Regions from separate parts of the Lactobacillus sp. X-49 genome, predicted to be linked through region 1. Evidence: riboswitches for the same ligand, from Rfam matches in the RefSeq annotation. Region 1 holds a riboswitch; the other holds the start of a gene.
What was found. A riboswitch is a leader RNA that binds a small molecule or an ion and turns the genes downstream of it on or off. The one in region 1 is predicted to bind thiamine pyrophosphate.
Positions count from the first base shown of each region.

Region 1 (5,075 bases):
GTCCTTGCTCCTCAGCAGCTTGTTGCATCTTAGTTACCAATAAAGACGTACTCATACCAGCACTGCAATTTAGCATAATTGTTTGTTCTGCCATAATAATATTTCCTCCTAAATGTATCATAAGTTTATTCTATTATATCACTTATATCACTTTTTTGGATAGCGCTTTCCATTTTTTTGATGATTAGTGCAATTATTTCTCAGCTCCGAATTACGCCCAGCTAAATATAAAAATTTAAAATGGATGAACGAGACCTGTAATTCCTATCCCCAATAAAATAATACCGAAAAAGAAAGAATAACCTATTGCTACTAAAGAGAATCCATTGTCCGTCCCTTTGTGTAAAATACCATTCGTGTACCGTACAGCATTAATAAGCTCATATACTGATAAACAAATAAATATAATTCCTACCATTCTACTAAAAATAAGACTATTAAAAAAGTTATTCATAAATATTACCTTCTCTCAATATGAAGAATCAGGCGTAATCTTAAATGCGTCTTTTCATTTATTATTGTATATAATACCACATTTTTTTAAATTATAGAACTTACCACAGTTTCAGAAACATAATTTCTTTTAGAATCCGTAATAAAACAATGTGTTTATACCACATCAATAAAATATTTAACTGGCATTAAATTATAGTTAATAACTATTCCTCTTTGTTTTTAAAATTATCTATTTCCCATATTATGATATATAAATCGATTTCAAACAAAAAATTTGTATTAACGTACTTATTGGAAATTCTTGATAAAGTAAAGTAAAATGTTATTTGATAAAAAGGAGTGTCTCAATGTCTCAACTTAAAAAACCTGTCGTAATCGGTATTACCGGCGGTTCAGGTAGTGGAAAAACTACCATTGCTCATAAAATTGTCGAACAGATGCAAGAAAATGAACATGTTTTAATCATGACACAAGATTCATATTATAAAGATAATACAGGGATTCCAATGAGTGCTAGACTCAATATTAATTATGATCATCCTAATGCTTTTGATATCCCGCTATTATCGAAACAATTACGCAGCTTACTTAATTATGAAGCTATTGAAATGCCTGTATATGATTTTAAAGAACATACCAGAAGCAAGGAAACCATTCATACTGATCCGGTTGATATTATTATTTTGGAAGGGATTTTGGTTCTATCTAACGAAGAAATACGTAATTTAATGGATATTAAAGTTTACGTTGACACTGATGATGATATTCGTTTCATCCGCCGATTGCAACGTGATCTTCAAGAACGTGGTAGATCAATTGAATCTGTTATTGAGCAGTATTTAGGAACAGTTAAACCGATGTATCATCAGTTCATTGAGCCCACAAAACGTTATGCGGATATCATTATTCCAGAAGGCGGAGACAATGATGTAGCCATTGACATGTTAACAACTAAAGTTCATTCAATTTTAAGTAAGGATATCAAATAAAAAACGAGAGCAAATTTTCTCTCGTTTTTATTTGTAATTAAACGTTTAATCGACTTTTGGCTTTAACGCACGGTCAAACAAATTGGTAATTAGCTTAACTAAAACACCATCAAAAACAATTGATGAAATTAAATTGGTAATAAACATAACCAGTTGAAGCTGAAAACTGAACTTATTCCAGCCATATATTATATAAGAAGATATAAAGCAAGCCAAGCCCGCAAACACTGCCCCTGTCAGTACACTTGTCCATGAGAATCTTTGATAACGACTTTTTTTAGGGAAAAAGCCTATTTCATTCGTTGCACCTTGCAGTATTCCGGAAATTAGTGTCATTGCACCCCATTGTCCGCCAATAGCCATTTCTACAATTGCAGCCAATAATTCACCAATTGTTCCTGAACCAGGTGCTGGAACAAAATAAATTGCTAACGATGCAGCTATTAACCATAATCCAGTAAACACAGTATCCGTCACAGGCGCAAAGCCAGTTGGAATTAATATTAACTTAATTAAATTGTATGCCCAGTTAAAACCATAAGTATAAACCACACCCATAATTATTCCAATGAGTGCGATTAAAATGATTGACTTAACATTCCATTTCGATGATCTTGTAAACATAAAAAATACTCCTATAACTTGAGTCAATAGGAGTACACGTTAAATTTTTTCTTTAACACTTCCCTAGCGCAGGTATTATCCCGTTCAGGTTCAGAGGGTATTTCTCAGCTATGTGGCACCCCTAGTGACTAACTATAATTTATTAAAGTATAACATAAAGAATATTATTTCACCAAATTAATTCTAGAATTTAGTAAAACTATTCAGTTTTTCTTTAGTCATATCGCGAATAATTGCAACAGCTAAATCTACTGAAGCTTTAAAATCATGATATGAACTAAAACAATATGGTGAATGCTCATATCGAACTGGAATTCCAATAACAATTGTAGGCGCACCATTTTCATAGTAAATGGCTGCACCATCTTGTCCCCCACCAGTCCGAACAGAACGTGTATATGGTAAGTGATTCTTATCAGCTAAATCACAAGCATACTGTTGGAATTTAGGATTCGGTAAAAATGTAGTATCCATATCCCTTAACATCGGTCCACGATTAAGACCGGTTTGTGACAACCATTCAGGGGTAAAAGTATCATCGGCTGGGCAAGATTCAAGTACAATTGCTAAATCAGGTTTGACTGCTCGAGCAGTCACATAAGCACCACGAAGTCCAACTTCTTCTTGACTAGAAAGAGCTGCGACTACATTAAAGTCAGTTTCTTCTTCTTTTAAAATTTCAAGAACATCTGCCATTGCTGCTGCACCAAAACGATCATCAAAATCTTTACCAAAGAATAATCCCGTTTTTTCGTTATACTCACACTTTACATCAACAAAAATTGGACAACCCGTATCAATTTTAAAATCATTGATGGTCTCTTCACGTGAACATGAACCAACATCAATTGACATATCAGCAACATCTGGAACATTATTCCTTTCTGCTTCAGTCATAAAATGTGGTGGCTTTGTTGCAACAACGCCGGGAATATATTCACCATCTTTATTTCTGATTTTTACTCGCAAGGCTGGTATATTATATTTTACCCATCCACCTAAGGGAACAAATTTAATCATTCCATTTGGTCTGACTGCCTGAGTAATGAAACCAACAGCATCCGAATGAGCATCTAACTGAATTACTGGCCGTCCAGCTTGATTTTCTTTCTTAGCTGCGTATACATTAAGCATACCATCAACTTTGATATCAGCAAAATCTTTGACAGTTTGCGTGAACAATTTAACAAATTCTTCTTCAAAGCCTGACGTCGCATTTGCATCCGCAAAGGCTTTAAGCATTTTTATTTCTTTTTCTTTTTTCATTTAAATGCCTTCTCTTTAATTTAATATCTTTCTTCATTGTAACAAAAACTTTAGGAATAACTCTATAAATTTAAGTTAATATCCAGTTAATCCTACTATTTTTATTTAATATAATAATTTTGTCCGTAATTTAGACAACTATTGGCAAAAAAAGTTTAAAACAGTCTGCTTTTTTAACCATAAAATGATATAATCGATACTATTAGTAATTCAAAAATTTTAAGGTAAAGGGTAAATCAATGCCGAAAAACGACAATATTAACAGTATTATTGACCATCAGTTGTTTACCGAAAACGACATTCATAAAATGTGCGTTAAACTAGGCAAACAGCTAACTGAAGATTATGCGGGAAAAAATCCTCTTATTGTAGGTGCACTTAAAGGCGCAATATTCTTTTTAACCGACCTGGTACGAGAAATGGATGTTAAAGAAGAAATTGACTTTCTTGATGTTTCCAGTTATGGCAATGGGTTTGAATCTTCTGGAAAAGTTAAGTTGATTTCAGATCTTACGACTGATGTCAATGGTCGCGATGTACTTATCGTCGAAGATATTGTTGATACTGGTCTTACTTTAAAGTATATGAAGAATCTGCTCAAAGAACGAGGCGCCAAAAGTGTCAAATGCTGCGTACTACTTAATAAAGAAACTAACAGACGAACCGATGTTGATATTGAATATTATGGTTCAAAAGTAGGCAATGAATTTGTTGTTGGTTATGGACTAGATTTTATGAATGCCTACCGCAATCTTCGCTACATTGGTGTACTTAAGCCTGAAATCATTGGACGCGTTACCAATAAATAAAATAATCAAATAAAAAGAAGACTGTTAAGTTAACCCTCTAGATGGATTTTGGTCCAATCTAGAGGGTTAATTTTATTTTGGCTAGTTATTGGTAGATACTTTCGTAAAACTATAATTGTCAGCCGCATTTAAAGCGGAGGCTTGATATTTAGAAGGGAAGTCTTGTTTTGCAAGATTTCTTTTTCTTTACAGCTATATTGTGTCATGAATAGCATATTAGTTTAAGGTCCAAGTCCTTGATTTCTAAGTTGTTTTTATTGTTTAATTAAAGATTTAAACTTATCAAAATTTTTCTTTTTGCTCAATACTATATTCGGTAGTATTGAACAAATTCTTCAAGAGACAATACTACAACAAAGTATTACAATGGAATCTAATAGGGCAACAATAATTTCAGTCAGTAATACACTTGATGCGGGTGTTTCTGTAATTGTTTTGTCAATTAATGGTTATATATCAGATAATTTTGGAATTGGTAGTGCTTAAATTTTTTTAGCAACTTTAGGGATAGTTTTATTTGGAATAAGCTATTTGTTAAATAGAAAGGCAGTAAGAGTTAATGGAGCATAACATTACATTAGATAAGTACGTCGATTCTAGAGGTAGAGTGAAAATTTGGCCGGGAAAAGAAAAAAATCGATTACTTGTCTTATCTTATTTAGCGACTAAATTTGAGCCTGAAAAGAAATACTCTGAACAGGATGTAAATCTCATTTTAATGGGACTTATAGATAATTATGTTACAAGAAGACGTGATTTAATAGAATATAACTTTTTGAATAGAACGGATGACGGTAGATTATATTGGAGAAGTAAATAAATTATTTGAAAGTAGTACTTTTGAAATGAACACCAAAAGCCTGCTTTTTCTATCGCCTTGTGATAATAGAAAGATTAATAAACGATTTCAATTTTTTTCTATATCGTATGA
Region 1 covers NZ_JBXSQM010000013.1:33,757-38,831, forward strand. The annotation lists gene ACYIAQ_RS07010 (PTS sugar transporter subunit IIB) at 1-94, opposite strand, end outside; gene udk (uridine kinase) at 804-1,445, shown strand; gene ACYIAQ_RS07020 (ECF transporter S component) at 1,491-2,069, opposite strand; TPP riboswitch at 2,113-2,202, opposite strand; gene ACYIAQ_RS07025 (M42 family metallopeptidase) at 2,253-3,335, opposite strand; gene hpt (hypoxanthine phosphoribosyltransferase) at 3,575-4,144, shown strand; gene ACYIAQ_RS07035 (DUF2087 domain-containing protein) at 4,752-4,964, shown strand; partial or broken gene ACYIAQ_RS07040 (helix-turn-helix domain-containing protein) at 5,014-5,075, opposite strand, start outside.

Region 2 (5,075 bases), on a different contig from region 1:
GGCTTAATTTCTGCATTAGAGAAAATTGAAGGTTCTGACCCAATGAAGAAGGCAGATCCTAGTAGTGCAGGAATGTATATCGAAAATCCGTTAAACAAAAAGGGAGTTTCCAATTTATTTGACACACATCCTCCAACAGAAGAACGTATTAAGCGGTTAGAAAAAATGTAATTTTTTTAATTAACAACTAAATGAGGTGTCTTGAGTTATATACTCGAAACACCTCATTTTTAGTTAGTCAGTATATTTAAAATTTCAAAATTGCTAGCAGGTAATTTTCTTGATAGCTTATTAGTTACCATTAATCATTTTAAATTAATATTAGCCTGCCGGAACAATTCTGTCCGCATTTGCACTGGAGTTTCATGGTAATACTCATTAAACTTCTTATAAAAAAAGGACTTCCCACTATAACCAACATGGGCAATAATCTCTTTAATCGAAATATCCGGTCGAGCAAGCAAATTACGAGCTTCTTGCATTCTTCTTTCATCGACATGTTCAACAAAACTTTTACCGGTTTTTTGTTTTACTAAACTAGAAAAATAATTAGTGTTAAAGCCGAAATATTGAGCAGCCTGGGCAAGCGTTACCTTTGCATAATTATCATCAATATATTGCTCTAACGTAGTAGGCGCAAATTCTTGAATAGTATCAGGAATTACTATTAGATCGCGGTTTCTAATAGTCGTTATGAAAAGTATGCTTAATTGTGCAATAATCATGCTTTGGGTAAACATATTTTGATTTAGATATTCATCAATAATTTCTTTAAGTAATTGTGCTGGTTTTGACATGGGTGAACTTTTTATATAAAGTAATTGTCTTATTTTTAAAGCATCATGGACATTATTGATTACATTTCGTTCGCTTGGATCAAGTACACCTGCGTTAATCAAAAAGGTTTTAAAATTTAAATTAGAATTAAATTCAAGTTTTAGTAACACATTTCCTTTTAGTTGTGTTTGCACATCATACTCACACTTACGTCGCAAAATCATGATATTTCCTGGCCCTAACTTTAACTCACGGCCATTATTTCTAATCTTGGTTTTACCAGTAATTTCGTAAAGAATAGTAGTATTGGTAGTCTGATACCTGTGTATACCTGCATTACGGTTTTCAAGATAAGCTGTAAAGATATCAAAACTGCTATTTCCTACCTTTAATTGTACTTCATTTGAATCAACATCCTCAGCATCCAGAACACTTGCTAAATATTGTTCTAGTTTAAACGCTACCATAAATTCACCTTCTTTAAATAGTGACTGCTTTATAATTTTATTATATATTAATGAATTTTATCCTACTGGTCAATAACTATCCCATTATAAAAAATTTCTTCTACTAGACAGTAAATCTGCTTTTAGATATAATGAAATCAATTATCGGGGTGCCAAAAGGCTGAGAATATACCCGCTGAACCTGCTATGGTTAATACCAGCGAAGGGAAAATTAATGATTTCATGTCGTCAGACCCTTTTGGTTATGATGGCTTTTTTATATTGAGGATAAAATTGATTACAAGTAAAAATTTGACTTTTTCATATGATAAACAAAATACTATTTTAGAACAAACTAATTTGTCCATCCCAACAGGTGAATTTTCGCTATTAATCGGACCCTCAGGATGTGGCAAATCAACCTTTTTAAAAATACTAGCACAACTCTATCCTAAATATGCCGGTACAATTAGTGGTTCAATTAACTTGGATAACCTTCAAACTGCGATGATGTTTCAAAAAGCTAGTGAACAATTTACAATGGCAACTCCTCGAGAGGAAATTGTTTTTGCTTTAGAAAACTTACAAATTAGTCGTGAGCAATACCCAACAAGATTACAACAAGCTGTCGATTTTGCCGAGATTAGCCATTTACTTGATCAAAAAATTAATACTATGTCAGGAGGCGAACAGCAGCGTGTTGCCCTGGCAGTACTTGTAGCAATGGATGTTAATGTTTTTTTATTGGATGAGCCTTTCGCTAGTTGCGATCCCACCACTCGTAAATTCTTAATTACCAAATTGGCTCATCTGCGTGATTTAGGCAAAACAATCTTTCTTAGCGATCACATTCTTAGTGATTATGTCGGAATTTGCGACAACTTGTTTCAGTTTCGTGATAAAACGATTGTCAAACTAAAAGAAAAAGAAAAAAAGCTGCTACTGCACACTAATGATCAACATCCTACCTATTCTTTCTCCATTCCAGTGCATGAAAGTAGTTGCTTTACTTTCGCCAATACTGAAATCAAACAAAATCGATTATTATTATCCCAACACGAATTACAAATTATTGCTGGCAAAACAACGTTAATTACTGGGGCAAACGGCGCAGGAAAAACCTCACTATTTGAAGCATTAACCAAAATGCTACCTTATGAAGGCAACTTAACTTTTAACAAACAAGAAATTTGTCAACTTTCGCCCCGCAAATATTTACGGCAAGTTGGGCAAGTTTTCCAAGAAGCAACCGATCAATTTATTAATGTTACTGTACTAGATGAACTAAATCTGAGCAAGAAGCAACGCTCTGACAATTTTTTTACTGATCAAAGAATTCAGCAAGCTTTAGTAAACTTGAATTTAGATCAACTTCTAGATCAGGTAGTTTATTCTCTTTCGGGTGGACAACAAAAGAAATTACAAATACTACTAATGTTAATCTCTAACCAGAAGGTACTACTCTTAGATGAGCCACTCAGTGGGCTTGATCAAGACTCGGCACTTCAAGTCATGAAATTATTAAGACAAAGTCAAATAGACAGGAAACAAACACTACTTATTATTAGTCATGAATTAACTAACCTTGCTAGTTGGTGTGACTATCATCTTGTTTTAGCTAATCATCAATTAACTTATGTCACTAAATGAGGTATACCATTGAACCCTAGTTTTAAATTTCTCTTAGCATTAATTATTTCTTTAGAAATATCTTTTGAGTCCAGTTTGGCAACCAACTTCCTAATTATCAGCATCAGTATTATTTACTTACTAATTAAGCATGTTAAATTGAAAAACTTACTTATAACGTTGTTTGCCCCACTACTAGCGGCAGTTACTATCTTTGCCACCCTATATTGGTTTGCGCCACAACCAAATTTAACCAATGCTCTCAGCTTATCTAGTCGTATTTACGTCTACACTTTAACAATTTATTGCGTAGCAGTTGATACCAGTGCCGAACAAATGGCTCGCTCTTTCGAACAAAATTTTCATTTACCAAGCAAATTCGCTTATGGGGTTTTAGCAGCCCTCAACATTGTGCCACAAATTAAACAAGCAATTAGGCAAATTCGCACGGCTGCAATGATGCGGGGTATTTACCTTGGTTTCTGGTCACCTACTCTATATTTCAAAGCAATTCTTGTAGCCCTAAATTCTGCTGAAAACTTGGCTCAAGGAATGGAGTCTCATGGCTATCATGAGAATGCAACACGTTCAGTAATTATAAAAATACCGATTAAGGTAAGTGATTGGACTATAAGTATTATAATTTTGCTAATAGTTAACTTAAGCCTATTTATATTGCATTAGCTTAATAAAAAATGATCGTTTTGATATGACCACTTTTTATTTATGGTAAGTACTACCACTAATAATCATGAAAGCACGGTAAATTTGTTCAATTAATACTACTCGCATTAATTGATGAGGTAATGTCAATTTACCAAAACTTAGTAATTCATCCCCACGTTCATTTACAGCTTGACTTGTTCCGAGACTTCCTCCAACAACAAAAGTAATATTTGAATGACCATAGATTGCTAAATTGTTAATTTCTTGAGCAAATTCTTCACTAGAACGTTGCTTACCTTTAATTGCGGTAACAAAAACATATTCTTTATCTCTAATTTTTTGCAGAATTCGTTGACCTTCAATTTCTTTAACCTTATCTTGCTCTGCTACACTTAACTTCTCAGGAGCTTGCTCATCAGGAACCTGAATTACTTCAATTTGGGCAAAGCGACTAAGTCGCTTCTGATATTCTGCAATTGCATCCTTAAAATACTTTTCTTTTAGCTTACCAACACAAATAATTTTTATCTTTATCGCCATTTTATCCCTCAATTCCCAATCTTTTCACTATGTTTTTCCACACCTGTGAAAAACATAAATCAACATTTTGTGGTTATAATATAAAATACTCTCTTAACTTGTGGTTCTTGATTTTTTTGATCTTTTACAACTTTTTTTACTCACAAATTTATTGTGGTTATTCAATTTTACAAACTTTAAATCCCTTAAAGCTAATATATAAGCCTTAATAAGTATTTTAACAAATTTTACTGTTTTATTATTTACACACAATCCACAGATTATCCACAGCATTTTTGAGCTTATTTTATCAATTTATGCACAATCCACAAAGTTTTCCACAGTTGTTAACAACTTTGCCTTAAAAATATTTGCCTTGACAGCTTAAAAAAACGAACATTATATTGTTTCGCATTTAAATTATTAACAAAAAAGCTATACTTGCATTAAAAACCGCTCAGTATAGCCTATTTTATTATCTAATTACAAAATACTACTCACCTTAATCTGCCTGCAATTTAACATGCAAATTAAGCTCTTTACCATTGCGATTAACGATAACATCAACGTTATCACCGACTTTATGATTATACAAAATACTGTGTAACGATGCTACATCAGAGACAGACTTGTTGTCAACTTTTACAATGACATCACCTGTTTTTAATCCAGCTATCTGAGCCGCACTACGTTTCGTTACTTCAGCAATATAAATGCCCGTCTTCAAATTGGATTTGATATTAAGTTGTTTGCGATAGCTATTTGGAATTCCTTGTAGCGCAATTACCTTAACACCTAATTGTGGTCTAACAATCTTTCCTTTCTTAACCAATTGATTAACAATCGTAACGACCTCGTTAGAAGGAATAGCAAAACCCATTCCTTCCACAGATGTGCCATCACCAGATTGTGCTAGTTTCATTGAACTAATTCCAATTACTTGACCGGCAGAATTAACTAGTGCTCCTCCTGAATTACCTGGATTAATTGCCGCATCAGTTTGAATAACAGTTTGCTGGTTTGCTGAAGAAGTTGTGA
Region 2 covers NZ_JBXSQM010000004.1:81,697-86,771, forward strand. The annotation lists gene htpX (zinc metalloprotease HtpX) at 1-171, shown strand, start outside; gene ACYIAQ_RS03355 (helix-turn-helix transcriptional regulator) at 306-1,244, opposite strand; TPP riboswitch at 1,380-1,469, shown strand; gene ACYIAQ_RS03360 (ATP-binding cassette domain-containing protein) at 1,467-2,873, shown strand; gene ACYIAQ_RS03365 (energy-coupling factor transporter transmembrane component T family protein) at 2,883-3,536, shown strand; gene rlmH (23S rRNA (pseudouridine(1915)-N(3))-methyltransferase RlmH) at 3,573-4,052, opposite strand; gene ACYIAQ_RS03375 (S1C family serine protease) at 4,540-5,075, opposite strand, start outside.
Region 2: linked by a shared signal. The riboswitch ahead of ACYIAQ_RS03360 (ATP-binding cassette domain-containing protein) and the one ahead of ACYIAQ_RS07020 (ECF transporter S component) in region 1 are both predicted to bind thiamine pyrophosphate.